DNA from 4 places in the Streptomyces sp. NPDC093795 genome. Region 1 is predicted to be linked to each of the others. Evidence: riboswitches for the same ligand, from Rfam matches in the RefSeq annotation. Region 1 holds a riboswitch; each other region holds the start of a gene.

The links. A riboswitch is a leader RNA that binds a small molecule or an ion and turns the genes downstream of it on or off. The one in region 1 is predicted to bind cyclic di-AMP.
Region 2: it holds a riboswitch for cyclic di-AMP, as region 1 does, so the genes downstream of both, ACIRB7_RS12530 (transglycosylase SLT domain-containing protein) here and ACIRB7_RS23620 (transglycosylase family protein) in region 1, are expected to answer to the same signal.
Region 3: it holds a riboswitch for cyclic di-AMP, as region 1 does, so the genes downstream of both, ACIRB7_RS28080 (M23 family metallopeptidase) here and ACIRB7_RS23620 (transglycosylase family protein) in region 1, are expected to answer to the same signal.
Region 4: it holds a riboswitch for cyclic di-AMP, as region 1 does, so the genes downstream of both, ACIRB7_RS15560 (LysM peptidoglycan-binding domain-containing M23 family metallopeptidase) here and ACIRB7_RS23620 (transglycosylase family protein) in region 1, are expected to answer to the same signal.

The regions. Positions count from the first base shown of each region.
Region 1 covers NZ_JBIWIO010000009.1:58,453-61,911, forward strand. The annotation lists gene eno (phosphopyruvate hydratase) at 1-646, opposite strand, end outside; gene ACIRB7_RS23620 (transglycosylase family protein) at 1,008-1,739, opposite strand; cyclic di-AMP (ydaO/yuaA leader) riboswitch at 1,743-1,916, opposite strand; gene ACIRB7_RS23625 (transglycosylase family protein) at 2,175-3,329, opposite strand; gene ACIRB7_RS23630 (cytochrome P450) at 3,423-3,459, opposite strand, start outside.
Region 2 covers NZ_JBIWIO010000004.1:59,317-62,775, reverse strand. The annotation lists gene ACIRB7_RS12535 (alpha/beta family hydrolase) at 1-1,223, shown strand, start outside; gene ACIRB7_RS12530 (transglycosylase SLT domain-containing protein) at 1,207-2,091, opposite strand; cyclic di-AMP (ydaO/yuaA leader) riboswitch at 2,096-2,279, opposite strand; gene ACIRB7_RS12525 (hypothetical protein) at 2,622-3,278, shown strand; gene ACIRB7_RS12520 (nitroreductase family deazaflavin-dependent oxidoreductase) at 3,354-3,459, opposite strand, start outside.
Region 3 covers NZ_JBIWIO010000012.1:19,672-23,130, forward strand. The annotation lists gene ACIRB7_RS28075 (PrsW family intramembrane metalloprotease) at 1-662, shown strand, start outside; gene ACIRB7_RS28080 (M23 family metallopeptidase) at 687-1,856, opposite strand; cyclic di-AMP (ydaO/yuaA leader) riboswitch at 1,868-2,014, opposite strand; gene ACIRB7_RS28085 (PP2C family protein-serine/threonine phosphatase) at 2,216-3,427, opposite strand.
Region 4 covers NZ_JBIWIO010000005.1:111,258-114,716, reverse strand. The annotation lists gene ACIRB7_RS15570 (DUF6126 family protein) at 1-42, shown strand, start outside; gene ACIRB7_RS15565 (tyrosine-protein phosphatase) at 52-873, opposite strand; cyclic di-AMP (ydaO/yuaA leader) riboswitch at 1,233-1,421, shown strand; gene ACIRB7_RS15560 (LysM peptidoglycan-binding domain-containing M23 family metallopeptidase) at 1,426-2,430, shown strand; gene ACIRB7_RS15555 (SGNH/GDSL hydrolase family protein) at 2,592-3,386, shown strand; gene ACIRB7_RS15550 (STM4011 family radical SAM protein) at 3,373-3,459, opposite strand, start outside.

The DNA.
Region 1 (3,459 bases):
GGTTCGACTCCAGGTTCGGGGCGAAGCCGCCCTCGTCGCCGAGGCCGGTGGAGAGGCCCTTGCGCTTCAGCACGCCCTTGAGCGTGTGGTAGATCTCCGCACCCCAGCGAAGGGCCTCGGAGAAGGACTCCGCGCCGATCGGGGCGATCATGAACTCCTGGATGTCCACGTTGGAGTCGGCGTGCGACCCACCGTTGAGGATGTTCATCATCGGAACGGGCAGCAGGTGCGCGTTCGGGCCGCCGAGGTAGCGGAAGAGCGGGAGGTCCGAGGCCTCGGAGGCGGCGTGGGCCACGGCGAGCGAGACGCCGAGGATGGCGTTCGCGCCGAGCGAGCCCTTGTTCTCGGTGGCGTCCAGGTCGAACATGGCCTGGTCGATCAGGCGCTGCTCGGTGGCGTCGTAGCCGACGAGCTCCGGGCCGATCTGCTCGATGACGGCGAGGACGGCCTTCTCGACACCCTTGCCCATGTAGCGGTTGGGGTCACCGTCGCGAAGCTCGATGGCCTCGAAAGCACCGGTGGAGGCGCCGGACGGAACAGCAGCACGGCCGGTGCTGCCGTCGTCGAGGCCGACCTCGACCTCGACCGTGGGGTTGCCTCGGGAGTCCAGGATTTCCCGGGCTACGACGACGTCGATGGACGGCACGAGCATCTCCTTCTGGGATGTGACGCTGGATGTGACGCAAGGTCGGTGCAGGGGTCGCTCGGCCTTGCGACAAGAGCCTAACCGGCGCGGGGGCTCCGGCCAGCCGGGCGCCCGCCCCCTGGGACGAAAAAGGACCCAAGGGCATGCGTTTCGGGACGAAGGACATCAGATCTACTGGACGGTAACCGTCAGGTCGTTCCTCAGTCGTCCCTCGACGGGTGTGCCCGGACACAAGGAGCGGCCCGGAACGGACGGAACCCCGGTCGGGCGCGCACGGGGGACGGGCGCGCCGGACCGGGGTGGTCACCGCGGGAGGGTCGTGGGGCCGCGTGAGCCGCCGGACTCACGCGGACCGCCGGGCTCACTTCAGGTGAAGCTGCTGGCCCGGGTAGATGAGGTCGGCGTCGTCGACGATCTCGTCGTTCAGCTCGAAGAGCTGGGCCCAGCCGCCCTTGACGCCGTGCGCCTGGGCGATGGTGCTGAGGGTGTCGCCGGAGACGACCTTGTACTCGCCGTCACCCTTCTCGACCTTCTTGCCGGTCGGGGTGGTGACGGTCTTCTTGGCGGCCTGCGGCGCGGCCTCGCGCTGCGGGGCCTGCTCCTGCGGGGCCTGCTGCGTGGCCTTCTTCGGGGCCTGGCGCTGCTCGCTGCGGGTGGTCGGCTGCTCGGCCTTCCGCTCCTCCTGCTGCGGGGCGGACTCGGCGGAGCCGCCGTCGTAGGAGGCTCCGGAGAGGCCCACGCCACAGCTCGGCCAGGCGCCCTTGCCCTGGCCCGCGAGGACCTTCTCGGCGACGGCGATCTGCTGGGACTTCGACGCCTGGTTGGCGGTCGAGGCGTAGGCGGTGCCGCCGTACGCGGCCCAGGTGGAGGCCGAGAACTGGAGGCCGCCGTAGTAGCCGTTGCCCGTGTTGATGGACCAGTTGCCGCCGGACTCGCACTGGGCGACGCGGTCCCACTCGGAGGCCGTGGCGGCCGAGGCGGTGCCCGCGGTCAGCAGCGGGGCCGCGACGGCGACACCGGTGACGCCGACGAGCGTGGCGACCTGGGTGGCCTTGGAGGGACGGCGGTGTTTGCCCTTGCCGGAAAACAGCATGGAGATTCTCCTCACCGACGCCTGTGAGGTGAGCTGTCGGGTTCGGGCCGGAAAGTTGCCCGGCCGCGTGTCCTAGCACGCGGCTTCACCCCAAGCCGATCATCGGCCGTCTTTCTCAACGGCCGGGACCGGCACTTACCTTGGGTCCCCCACTCCTGCCTTCGGCGCTTACGCGACGACTGTTCCCATCGGCCGACGGCAGGATTCGGCGTTTCGGTCGACGGGGCCCGCGGTGGCGAGCGGTGACGACCGTAGACACAGACCCACCGGAAGTTCAAAGAGGCGTATTGCGGAAATATCGCCCCTACTTGGCTTCCGGAAGGTGGTGTTTGTGCAGGTGAGAGGTGACGGGGGCAAAGGTTACGGACGGGACACGCCAGTTGGGGTGAAGAGACTCATGTCTCACTTGCCCAGAACCGGACATTCCCGCCCGAATCACTTGGCCGTCGAAACCGGACCGTCCGTCAGATCGAGGCTCTGACCAGGGAGGATGAGATCCGGATCGATGCCCACCGTGCGCCGGTTGGCGTCGTAGAGGGCGGTCCAGCCTCCGGGGAGTTCGTTCGCCTGCGCGATGTCGGACAGGCTGTCGCCCGGCCGCACGGTGTACGCGCCCGAAGTGTCCTGACTGTCCGTTGCGCCCGAATCCTTCGCCGCGTCAACCGGCGTCGTGGCGAGAGGGCTTTCGGTCAGCTTGTTCTCGGATGAAGCATGTCTACCCGATTCAGGTGAAGTGTCCACCTTGCCGGTTTCCTCCGGTGCGGCATCGCCCCGGTGCTTGCCGGTGCCGGGCGTGGCCGACGACGCGTCACCTTCCGGAGTGCCGGGCGTTACGGACGAACCAGGCGTACCGGGCGTGACGGAGGCGTCAGGGGTGCCGGGCGTGACCGGGGTGACCGGGACGACCGGGTTGACCGGGACGACCGGCGCGGCCGGGTCGGTCGAGCCGCTCGGGGCGGTCGGGGTGGTCGAGCCGGTCGGTGCGGTGGGGCTCACCGGAGCGGTCGGCGAGACCGGGGCCGTCGGCGAGACGGGCCCGGTGGGCGGGGCCGGCGTGACGGGAGCGGTCGGCGTGACCGTGCCCGTCGCCCCCTTCGTGGTCTCCGGGGTCCCCGTGGAGGCCCCGGGCAGCCCCGCCGTACGGTTCGACTCGACGACCGGGCCCGTGGGGGTCTTCGGGACGGAGGTCGGGCCGGGGTCCACACCGGTGGCCGTGCCGTCGTTCGTCAGACCGGCGATCGGCGCGCAGGTGGCCCACTCGACGGAGCCCTTCGCGAGGGCCTTCTCGGCCACCGCGATCTGCTGGGCCCGGCTGGCCAGGTCGGCGCTGGGCGCGTACGCCAGGCCGCCGTTCCGCTCCCAGCTGTCCTGGGTGAACTGGAGCCCGCCGTACATGCCGTTGCCGAAGTTGGCGCTCCACTGACCGCCGGACTCGCACTCGGCGACGCGGTCCCAGGTGGCGGCGTCGGCCGCGGAGGCGGATCCGGCGGCGAGCAGCGGCAGCGCCATCGCGGATCCGGTCACACCGGCGGCGACGACGATGGCGGGGGCCTGACGGGGGCGACGGTGTCGTCCGTTCCCGGAACGCATAGGAGCGCCTTTCGCGTGACGGCTGAGAGTGCGGTGAACGTAGCGGTATTCGAACGCTCGTCACAAGTCGATGGCCGCACGATCACGCGAAGATCACATTTCTGACACGCCGTCACTGTGGCGGAGCGGT
Region 2 (3,459 bases), on a different contig from region 1:
TCGGTCTCCCGCGTGGCGGTGTGCCGGTGGCCGCCGAGGTCGCCGACGCCCTCGACGCGCCGCTCGACATCTGTCTCGTACGGAAGCTGGGACTGCCCCGGCAGCCGGAGCTCGCGATGGGCGCGCTCGGCGAGGGCGGGGTACGGGTGGTCAACGAGCGGGTGATGCGCGAGACCGGGGCGGACGCGCGCGATCTCGCCGCCGTGGAGCAGCGCGAACACGCCGAGCTCGACCACAGGGCCCGGCGCTACCGGGGCAGCAGACCCTCCGTGCCCCTCGACGGGCGGACGGTCCTCGTCGTCGACGACGGCCTCGCGACCGGGGCCACGGCCCTGGCGGCCTGCCGGGTCGTACGCGCCCGGGGCGCCGCCCGGATCGTCCTCGCGGTGCCGGTCGCGCCACCGGGATGGACGGCCCGGCTCGGCGGCGAGGCCGACGAGACCGTGAGCGTCCACACGCCGGAGCTGTTCTACGCGATCGGTCAGTTCTACCGGGACTTCGCGCAGACCCCCGACGCCGAGGTCATCGCCTGCCTGGACCGGAACCGGGCCACGCGTGGGCCGGTCGTCCACGCGGAGGACGTACGGATTCCCGCCGCCGGAGCCACGCTCACAGGACGGCTCGCGCTGCCCGAGAACGCCGCCGGCATCGTCCTGTTCGCCCACGGCAGCGGCAGCAGCCGGCACAGCCCCCGTAACCGGGCGGTCGCGACGGCACTCAACGGCGCGGGACTCGGGACGCTCCTCTTCGACCTGCTCACCGAGGCCGAGGCGGGGGACAGGGCCCGCGTCTTCGACACCCCGCTGCTCGCCGGCCGCCTCGCCGAGGCCACGGACTGGCTCGCCGGCCGGCCCGGGAGCGGCGGCCTCCCCCTCGGATACTTCGGGGCGAGCACGGGAGCCGCCGCCGCGCTGTGGGCGGCGGCCGATCCCGCGTCCTCCGTGGCCGCCGTCGTCTCCCGCGGTGGCCGGCCCGACCTCGCGGCCGACCACCTGGCCCAGGTCAGGGCCCCGACGCTGCTCGTGGTGGGAGGCAGGGACGAACTGGTCCTCGACCTCAACCGGCGGGCCGGGGCCCGGCTGCGCTGCGAGAACCGGCTCGCCGTCGTGGAGGGCGCCACCCATCTGTTCGAGGAGCCGGGTGCCCTGGAGCAGGTGGCGGAACTCGCCGGCTCCTGGTTCACCCGGCACTTCGGGACCAGCGGGATCAGTACGGCCCGTTGACGTTGTCGATGGAGCCGTAGCGGTCGGCCGCGTAGTTGCAGGCGGCGGTGATGTTGGCGACCGGGTCGAACAGGTCCGTGGACGTGCCCGGCACGTGGTACGCGTCGAAGGTCGGCTGGATCACCTGGAGGAGGCCCTTCGAGGGCGTTCCGGCGACCGCGTTGGAGTCCCAGAGGTTGATGGCCTGGGGGTTGCCGGACGACTCGCGCATGATGTTGCGGAGGATCCCGTCGTAGGAACCGGGGATGCCGCGCTGGGACATGATGTCCAGCGACTCCCGGATCCAGCCGTCGAGGTTGTTCGCGTACTGGGCGGCGGCGGCCGGGGCGGCCTGGACGGGAGCGGCGGCGGGAGCGGCCTGCGCCGCGGAGGCGCCCGTGTCCTTGGCGACGGCCGGGGCGGCGGGGCGGCGCTCGGAGCGGCTCGCCCGATCGGCCGAACCGGTCTTCTTCGCCTTCGCGGGAGCGGCCTTCGCGGAATCCCGACCGAGCGTCAGTTCAAGGCCGGGACGAATAAGTGACGGGTTGTCACCCACCACGCTCTTGTTGGCCTGGTAAAGAGCCTTCCAGCCGCCCTGAATTCCCTTCTTCTGGGCGATCAGGGAAAGCGAGTCGCCGCTGACGACCGTGTAGGTGCGGGCGGCGGCCGGCGCGGTGGGGGCCTTGGCCGTGGCCGCCGCGGCGGCGGGAGCGGCGAGGGCGGCGGCGGGCCGGGCGGCGAGTTCCGGAGCTCCGGAAACGGGCGCGGCGCCGGCTGCGGCGGGGGCGATCAGCGGGAGGGCCAGGGCGGCTCCACCCGTTCCGACCAGCGCGATTCCACGCGAGACGGGGTGGCGTCGGGGGCGGCGGTGCTTACCGTGTGCAGGCATGACGGTTTCCTCTCCGGCGCCTTCGGGGTGAGCTGTCGGGTTCGGACTGGAGATGTCCGGCCGCGCGCACGCGGCTTCACCCCGAGCCGTTCCGGAATCCGGGCCGGCGTATTCGTGGGTCCCCCGCTCCTGCCGTCGGGTGAAAGGGAGGTATTTCGAGCGGTGGCAGGATTCGGCGATCCGCTCGAATGGAGGTGACCGTAGGCCAGTAATGCGACGGAGAACAAGATGGGTGGGGCGGCGGGCCCCGCGAAAGGATCACGGAATTCCCCGAATTCATGATCGACCGTTCTTCCGGCCCGCCGAACTTCCTTGCGCGGTGGGGCTCGCGGCGGCTCCGGAGGCGGGGGAGTTCCCGGGAAAGTGAGTCGCGTCACCAGGTGTTCAATGTCCGAAAATGCGCCTTAATTCGGTTAATAGGTAAGAGCGCCGGAAAGGCCCTATCGGCGGAAGGGGTACTCAAGGGCATAACGCGCAAACCCGACATTCGTGCTGAAGGATGGTGCCACCCCGACCGAGGAGCCGCCCGGATGTCCCCCTCCGCCTCCCTGATCAGCCCCGACGCCCTCGACCGTGAGGCCGCAGCGCTCTACGAGAGCGCCACCTGGCAGCGGATCGTCACGGACCTGACCGCCACGCCACCGCCCGCGGGCGCCCCCGTCCCCGTGCCGGACACAGCTCCGGACACGGCCCCGGACACGGCGCCGGGCACCGAGAGATGGCGGACTCTGCTCACCCTGCCCGTGGACCGGCTCGTCGCCGACGCGCTCGACGCACTGCCGCCGCCCCTGCCCGCCGAGCGCCGGCTCCCGGGCCGGATCGGAGCCGTACTCCCCGACAAACTGCACGCCTGGCGACGCGTCGGGCAGCCAGAACTGCGCCCCTCGGTCCACCTCGGCTACGCGCGCCTCGTCCTGACGGAGTGGGGTTGGCAGAACGCGCCGTACAAGCTGCGGGACGTCCGAGGAGCCCGATGCGTCTGCGGCGCCCTGCTCGCCGCTCATCGCCTCGGCTACGGCAGCGCGACGACGATGAACGAGGCCGCCGCCTGGATCATGGCCGAACTCCGGTCACGGGGCTGGCGGGAACTGATCGGGCCGTGGAACCGGGCACCCGGCCGCACCGCCGCCGACGCCCTCGCTCTCCTCGACGCCACGATCCACCGCGCCGCACACGCAGGCCGCTGACAGCCTTCCGCCGTGTGGACCACCGGCCGGGCTCGGCGGCGAGCTCGGCCGGGTCGACGGCGGTCCCTCCGGTTCCTACTCGGTCCGCTCGACGACGAAGAGGGGGATCTCCCGGTCGGTCTTGCGCTGGTAGTCGGCGTAGTCGGGGAACGCGGCGACGGCCCGCTCCCACCACGCCCGG
Region 3 (3,459 bases), on a different contig from region 1:
CGACCTTCTTCGTACGGGTCGTGATGTCTCCGTTCGCGCATCCGCTGTTCACCGTGCTCACCGGCATCGGCTTCGGCTTCGCCGCGCTCGCCCCGCGCGGGAAACGCCTCCGGAAGGTGCTGCTGCCGCTCGCGGGGCTGCTGCTCGCGATGGGCCTGCACGCCGCCTGGAACGGCTCGGCCACCTTCGGCGGGCCCTGGGCCTTCTTCGCGGTGTACGGGGCGCTCATGGTCCCGGCCTTCGGCCTGCTGACCTGGCTCGCGGTGTGGAGCCGGCAGCGGGAGCTGCGCACGATATCCGGGGAGCTCCCGGCGTACGCGGCGGCCGGCTGGCTCTCCCCCGCCGAGCCGCTGGCGCTCTCCTCGATGCGGGCCCGTCAGCTGGCCCGTTCGTTCGCGGCCCGGACGTACGGCCCGCCGGCCGCGCGGGCGGTGGGCGAGTACGAGTCCTTCGCGACGACCCTGGCGTTCCTCAGGGACCGGGCCCGGCGCGGCACGGCAGGACCCGACTTCCCGGCCCGCGAGCAGGAGCTGCTCCACCACCTGTGGCAGCGCCGCGAGGTCGCCTCGCCCGCGCTCACCTACGCGGCCAGGGCCACGGGCCGGGCCTGGTCGCCGCCGCAGTACCTGGACTACGACGGCTACAACCCGTACCGGAGCTGAGCCGAAGTTCTCGGCTCTCGGGCCTCAGACCGTCAGGCCCTTCGAGCGGAGCCACTCCGCCGGGTCGATGCCGGTGCCGCCGGGCGTGTGCACCTCCATGTGGAGGTGGGCGCCCGTGACGTTGCCGGTGGCGCCGACGCGGCCGATCGTCTCGCCGGTGCCCACGGTCTGGCCGACGCCGACCGTCATGGACGATAGGTGGCAGTACCAGACCTCGGTGCCGTCCTCCAGCTCCAGGACGATCCGGTAGCCGTACGAGCCGGACCAGCCCGCCGACTTCACGGTGGCGCCGTGGACCGCCTTGAGCGGGGTGCCGGTGGGGGCGGCGAAGTCGAGGCCCGTGTGGTGACCGGAGGACCACATCGAGCCGGACTGCATGTAGGTGGCGCTGACGGAGTACGAGGAGAGCGGCATCGAGTAGCTCGCGGCGAGCTGCGCGAGGCGCTCGGCCTCGGCCTTCGCCCGTGCTTCCTCCTCCGCCTTGGCCTTGGCCTCCGCCTCGGCCTTCGCCTTCGCCTCGGCGGCCGCCTTCTCCGCGGCCTCGGCCTTGGCCGCGGCCTCCGCCGCCGCCTTCTCGGCGGCCGCCTTCTCCGCCGCGGCCTTCTCCGCGGCGTCCGCGGACGCCTGCTGCTGCTCGGCCTGCTGGAGGATGCGGGCGCGCAGGGCCTCGCCCGCGTCGGCGGTGCCGGCCGCCGTCCTCGTGGCCTGCTCGGCCGTCCCCGCCTGCTCGGTCTTCCCGGCCTGCTCGTTGTCGAGGGTGGTGTACGTGGCGGCGGTGAGCGGGTTCGGGTTGGAGCGGGCCGCGCCGGCGGCCGCCATGTCGTCGCCGGCGCCCGAGGCCGAGCCCGTACCCGCGTCGTCCGCGTCCGGGAGGAGGGCGCCGACGCCGGGGAGGTCGTGGGCGTCGGGCAGGTTTAGGTCCGGGAGGTCCGGCAAGGAGATGGCCACCGGAGGCTTCTCCTGCGCGGTGGCGAGGCCGCCCGCGCCGACGGCCGCGATGACACCGACACCGAGGACGGTGGAGGAACGGGCGAAGTTGGAACGCTGCTTGACGACCCGGTGCCGGCCGCCGGAGCGGCTCTGGGCGCGGAGGGAATCCTCGGTGGGGTTCCACTCGGTGCCCGGCGCGGCGGGACCCGCACCACCACCGAAGGCGTCGAAGGGAGCCTCGGGGGCAGGGGTGTTGGACGCCACGAAGGGGCGCTCCTTTCCTTCCTTCTCGCCTACCGGGTTAGCTGACGGGTTCGGAGCAGGAAGGTCTCCTACGGGCACGGTCGCACAGGTGCGAAGGGCCCGATTCACCCCAATTGGTGGTTCCCCGGTTCCTTTTCAGGATTCGGCGCGTGCGCACGGTGCCGCCTCTTGCGGCGGCTGGGACGACCGCGCTGCGTTATCGAACGTTAATAGACGGAGGGTCCCGATTCCAAGCCGTTCCTCTTGATCATTCATTGAATTGGTAGGGAATGGTCCGAGTTGACCGCCCTTCAGCAGGCGCCGCCCAAACCCCCGCGATCTGACGTTATGTCAATTGTTATCGCAGCGACACCTCTCGACTACGGCCGGTGACCGGGGCCGCCCGGCGGCACCACCGGCATCGTGCGGCGCCGCTCCGGCTGCCCCGTCGCCGGACGGCTCAGCGCGAGCAGCGCCATGTCGTCCGTCGCCCCGCCGCCCGTGTGCAGCCGTACGTCGTCCACCAGCGCGTCCAGCAGTTCCTCGGGCCCCGGGAAGATCCGCCCGGCGAGGCGCGCGCCCGGGTCGTAGAAGACTCCCGCCGCGTTCCGGGCCTCCGAGAGGCCGTCGGTGTAGAAGAGCAGCGTCGCGCCCGGCGGGTACGGCCGCCCCTCGGCCCGGTCCGGCCACACCGCCAGATCACCCATGCCGAGCGGCAGCGCCGGTTCGGTCGGCTCCAGCGTGTCCAGGCGCCCGTCCGCGTACAGCATCAGCGGCGGCGGATGCCCGCGGTTGACGACCCGTACGAAACCGTCGAAGGTGCCGCTCCCGTCGCCGCGCGGGATCTCGGCCAGGACCGCGGTGGTGAACCCCTCGAAGGCGTCGAGCCCGTCCCTGCGGGTGCCCTCGCGGGCCAGCGCCCGTTCCAGGCGCTGCGCCACGCCCTCCAGGCTCCGCTCCTGCTCGGCCGCCTCCCGGAAGGCCCCGATGACGACGGCCACGGCCTCGACCGCCTCCATCCCCTTACCCCGGACGTCCCCGACCACGAGCCGTACCCCGTAGGGGGTGTCCTGGACGGCGAACAGGTCGCCGCCGATGAACGCGTCCGCCTGCGCCGCCTCGTAACGGGCCGCGCACTGCAGTCCGCCGATCCGCTCGGCCGGCGTCGGCAGCACGGCCTTCTGCGCGGTCTCCGCGATGACCCGCGCAGAGGCGAGCCGTTCCCCGCTCCTGCGCACGACCCGGCTGACGAGAAGGGCGAGCGCGGAGACGGTGACGACGGTCAGGGTCTCGGTCAGGGTCGGGACCTCGTCGGCGGTGCCGTTGTAGAGGTGCAGCCCGACGGAGGCGAGGACGGCGGCGATCCCCGTCAGGAGCGTCGTGAGGGTGGAGAAGAAGGGCGCGGCGATCAGCGGGGCGGCGGAGAAGAGCGGCGCGGCGGTGTACGCGGGCGGTGTCAGTAGGTCGAACACGACCCCGCCGGCGATGACCAGCGGCGGCAGCGCGCGGATGAACCGCCGGGCACGCCCGTACGGGCGACGGCCCTCGCCGCCCCGCCGCCCACCGCCGCCCGCTCCTAGGGGGTGCCCCACCTGTGCTCTCCTGCCCGGTCCGTACCCGGCCG
Region 4 (3,459 bases), on a different contig from region 1:
TTCCTCTACCTGCTCTTCGCGCTGGGTGGCCAGAACCGGTAGGCGGCGGACTCACACCTCGGTGAGCAGGCGCTCCCGCAGGCGCTCGCGGGTCTCCGGGGCCAGCTTCAGGCCCGTCGCGAGGTAGGCGTCCACCGAGCCCCAGGTCGCCTCGATCGTCTCGAAGGCCCCCCGCAGGTACTCCACCCGCGCGTCGAAGAGCGGGCTCAGCAGCTCCATCACCTCGGGCGACATGGCGTCCGGGGCGGTGGAGCTGCGGCGCACCTTGTAGCGGCGGTGCGGGTCGTTCGACTTCACGTAGTCGGCCTCGATCGCCGCCCGCTCGACCCCGAGGGCGAGCAGGGTGATCGCTATGGAGAGCCCGGCGCGGTCCTTGCCGGCCGCGCAGTGCATCAGGGCGGGGAGGCTGTCCTCAGCCATGGCGTGCAGGATCCGGCTGTGCTCCGCGGTCCGCTCGATCACCATCTTCCGGTACGAGTCGGACATGTTGGCGGCCGCCTTGCCGTCACCGAGGATCTCGCGCAGCTGGGTTATGTCGCCGCCGCGCACCAGCTTCCAGAACTCCTTGCCCTCCGCCGGATCGTTGAGCGGTATGTTCACGTTCCGTACGCCGGGCAGCTCGACGTCGGGACCCTCGACCTTCCGGTCGGCCATGTTCCGGAAGTCGAACACGGTGTGCAGTCCCAGCGAGTCGAGGAAGGCGGCGTCCGCCGCCGTCGCGTGGGCGAGGTGGCCGCTGCGGAAGAGGCGCCCGGTGCGGACGGCCCGGCCGTCCGTCGTCGGCAGGCCGCCCACGTCCCGGAAGTTGCGGACCTCGGCCAGCTCGGGTTCGGTCATTTCGATGGGCGGGACCTGCGGCAGCTGCTGCGTCACGGGTGCTCCTGGTGGTCGACGTTCGGGTGCCCGAAGCGAGATCGGTTCCTGGGGCAATCATCCAGGCGGGAGGGTGTCGGCGCACCCCCCTGGACGGGAATGGGTGATCTGTCCGAATTGAGGCCTTACGTATAACGCGCCCTGTTTGCGGGCGAGATGGGCATCGGCGCGTGAGCAGCGTCATAGAAGTGACGGATCGTGGCCGACGGCCGGAACCAATTGCCGTACGGAAAAGGGACATCGAAGGACCGTCATCCACAGAGGGTGACCGGAATTCCGGCCGGAAGACGTGGCGGGGAAAGCCGGTGGAAATCAGCGGCTTGTCCGTGCCGACCCCCTCGTCTAGCGTCACCGTCAATCCGGTCGGACCGCCGAATCCTGCCACCGTCCGGAATTCCCACTCATCCCATGTGTGGCAGGAGCGGGGGACCCAGGAAGTACGCCGGTCCCGCGACGCAGGACGGCTTGGGGTGAAGCCGCGTGAGAACGCGGCCGGGCATCTCCAGTCCGAACCCGACAGCTCACCTCGTAGGCGCCGGAGAGGAATTCGCCATGCCCGCGACGGGTAAGCACCGCCGTACCAAGACCAACCGACTGACCCGCGGAATCGCCGCCGCCGGTACGGGAGGCGCCGTCGTCGCCCTCCCGCTCTTCGGCGCCACCGGGGCCCACGCCGCCGAGCAGACTGCCGCCCCCAGCCAGGCCGTCACCGCCGCCGCCCAGGTGGAGGCCCTCGCCGCCGCCAAGGCCGCGCCCGCCGCCAAGGCCGCACCGAAGACGTACTCCGTCGTGCGCGGCGACTACCTGTCGAAGATCGCCGCCGACCACCACGTCGCCGGCGGCTGGCAGAAGCTGTACTCCGACAACCGCCAGGTCGTCGGCGAGGACCCCTCGCTCATCCTGCCCGGCATGAAGCTCACGCTCGGCGCCAAGAGCACCGCCAAGGCCTCCGCTCCGAAGAGCGCCGCGCCCCGGGCGGCCGCCCCCAAGAGCGCCCCGGAGCCGTCCGCCGAGACCTCCTCGAAGAACGGCGACACCCCGCGCGCCTCCCGGGGCAGCGAGCGCGCCGCCGCCCCGGCCACCACCGCCCCGTCCTCGGACGCCGGCTCGTCCTCCTCCGCGCAGGAGTCGACGGGCGCCTCGACCTCCGCGTCCGGCTGGGTCGCCCCGGTCAGCGGCGGCATCTCCACCCCGTACCGCGCCTCCGGCTCCATGTGGTCCTCCGGTTACCACACCGGTGTCGACTTCATCGCCTCCTCCGGCACCACCGTCCGCGCCGTCGGCGCCGGCAACGTGGTCTCGGCCGGCTGGAGCGGCGCCTACGGCAACGAGGTCGTCATCCAGCACGCCGACGGCAGCTACTCGCAGTACGCCCACCTCTCCTCCCTCTCCATCTCGTCCGGCCAGACCGTCACCGGCGGCCAGCAGATCGGCCTCTCCGGCTCCACCGGCAACTCCACCGGCCCGCACCTGCACTTCGAGATCCGCACCTCGCCGAGCTACGGCTCCGACATCGACCCGCTGGGCTACCTCCGCCAGCACGGCGTCTCCATCTGACGCACCGACACCCCGCGTGGCCCGGCACTCCTGTGCCGGGCCTCCGGCGTTTCCCCATCTATTCCGGCTTGGCAATTTCTTTATCGGTGGCATATATCACCCGGCGTCAACCCCTCCTTACGGTCGCGTAGGTCACATCCAAAAGGGAAGGATGTGCTCCCGTGGCAGACGATTCGAGATCAAGAGACAAGAACGCATTCGGGTCGTACGCGGCGATCGGTGACAGCTTCACCGAGGGCGTCGGAGACCCCGGGCCCGGCGGGACGTACGTCGGCTGGGCGGACCGCTTCGCGGTCCTGCTCGCCGACCAGCTGCCGGAGCACGACGCCTTCCGCTACGCCAACCTGGCCGTACGCGGGCGCCTCCTCGACCAGATCGTGGCGGAACAGGTCCCCCGGGCGAAGGAACTCGCCCCCGACCTGGTGACCTTCTGCGCCGGCGGCAACGACATCATCCGCCCCGGCAGCGACCCCGACGACGTGGCCGAGCGCTTCGAGCGGGCCGTCGCCGAACTGACCTCCGCCGTCGGCACCGTCATGGTGACCACTGGCTTCGACACCCGTGACGTGCCCGTGCTCAGGCACCTGCGCGGCAAGATCGCCACCTACACCGCCCACGTCCGGGCCATCGCGGACCGCTACGACTGCCCGGTCCTCGACCTGTGGTCCCTCAGGTCCGTGCAGGACCGGCGGGCCTGGGACCTCGACCGGCTGCACCTCTCCGCCGAGGGGCACACCCGGGTCGCCCTCCGCGCCGCCCAGGTCCTCGGCCTGCCGGTGCCCGCCGACCCGGATCAGGCCTGGCCGCCGGTAGCCCCGCGCGGCTCGCTGGAGCTGCGCCGGGACGACATCAACTGGGCGAAGGAGTACCTCGTGCCGTGGATCGGGCGCCGGCTGCGCGGCGAGAGCTCCGGCGACCACGTCGAGGCCAAGCGCCCCGACCTCATGCCCCTCTGAGGGACGACGGGCCGCCGGCCGGGATCCGCTCCAGGACCCCGCCGGCGAACACGTCGTACAGCGGCAGCGTCTC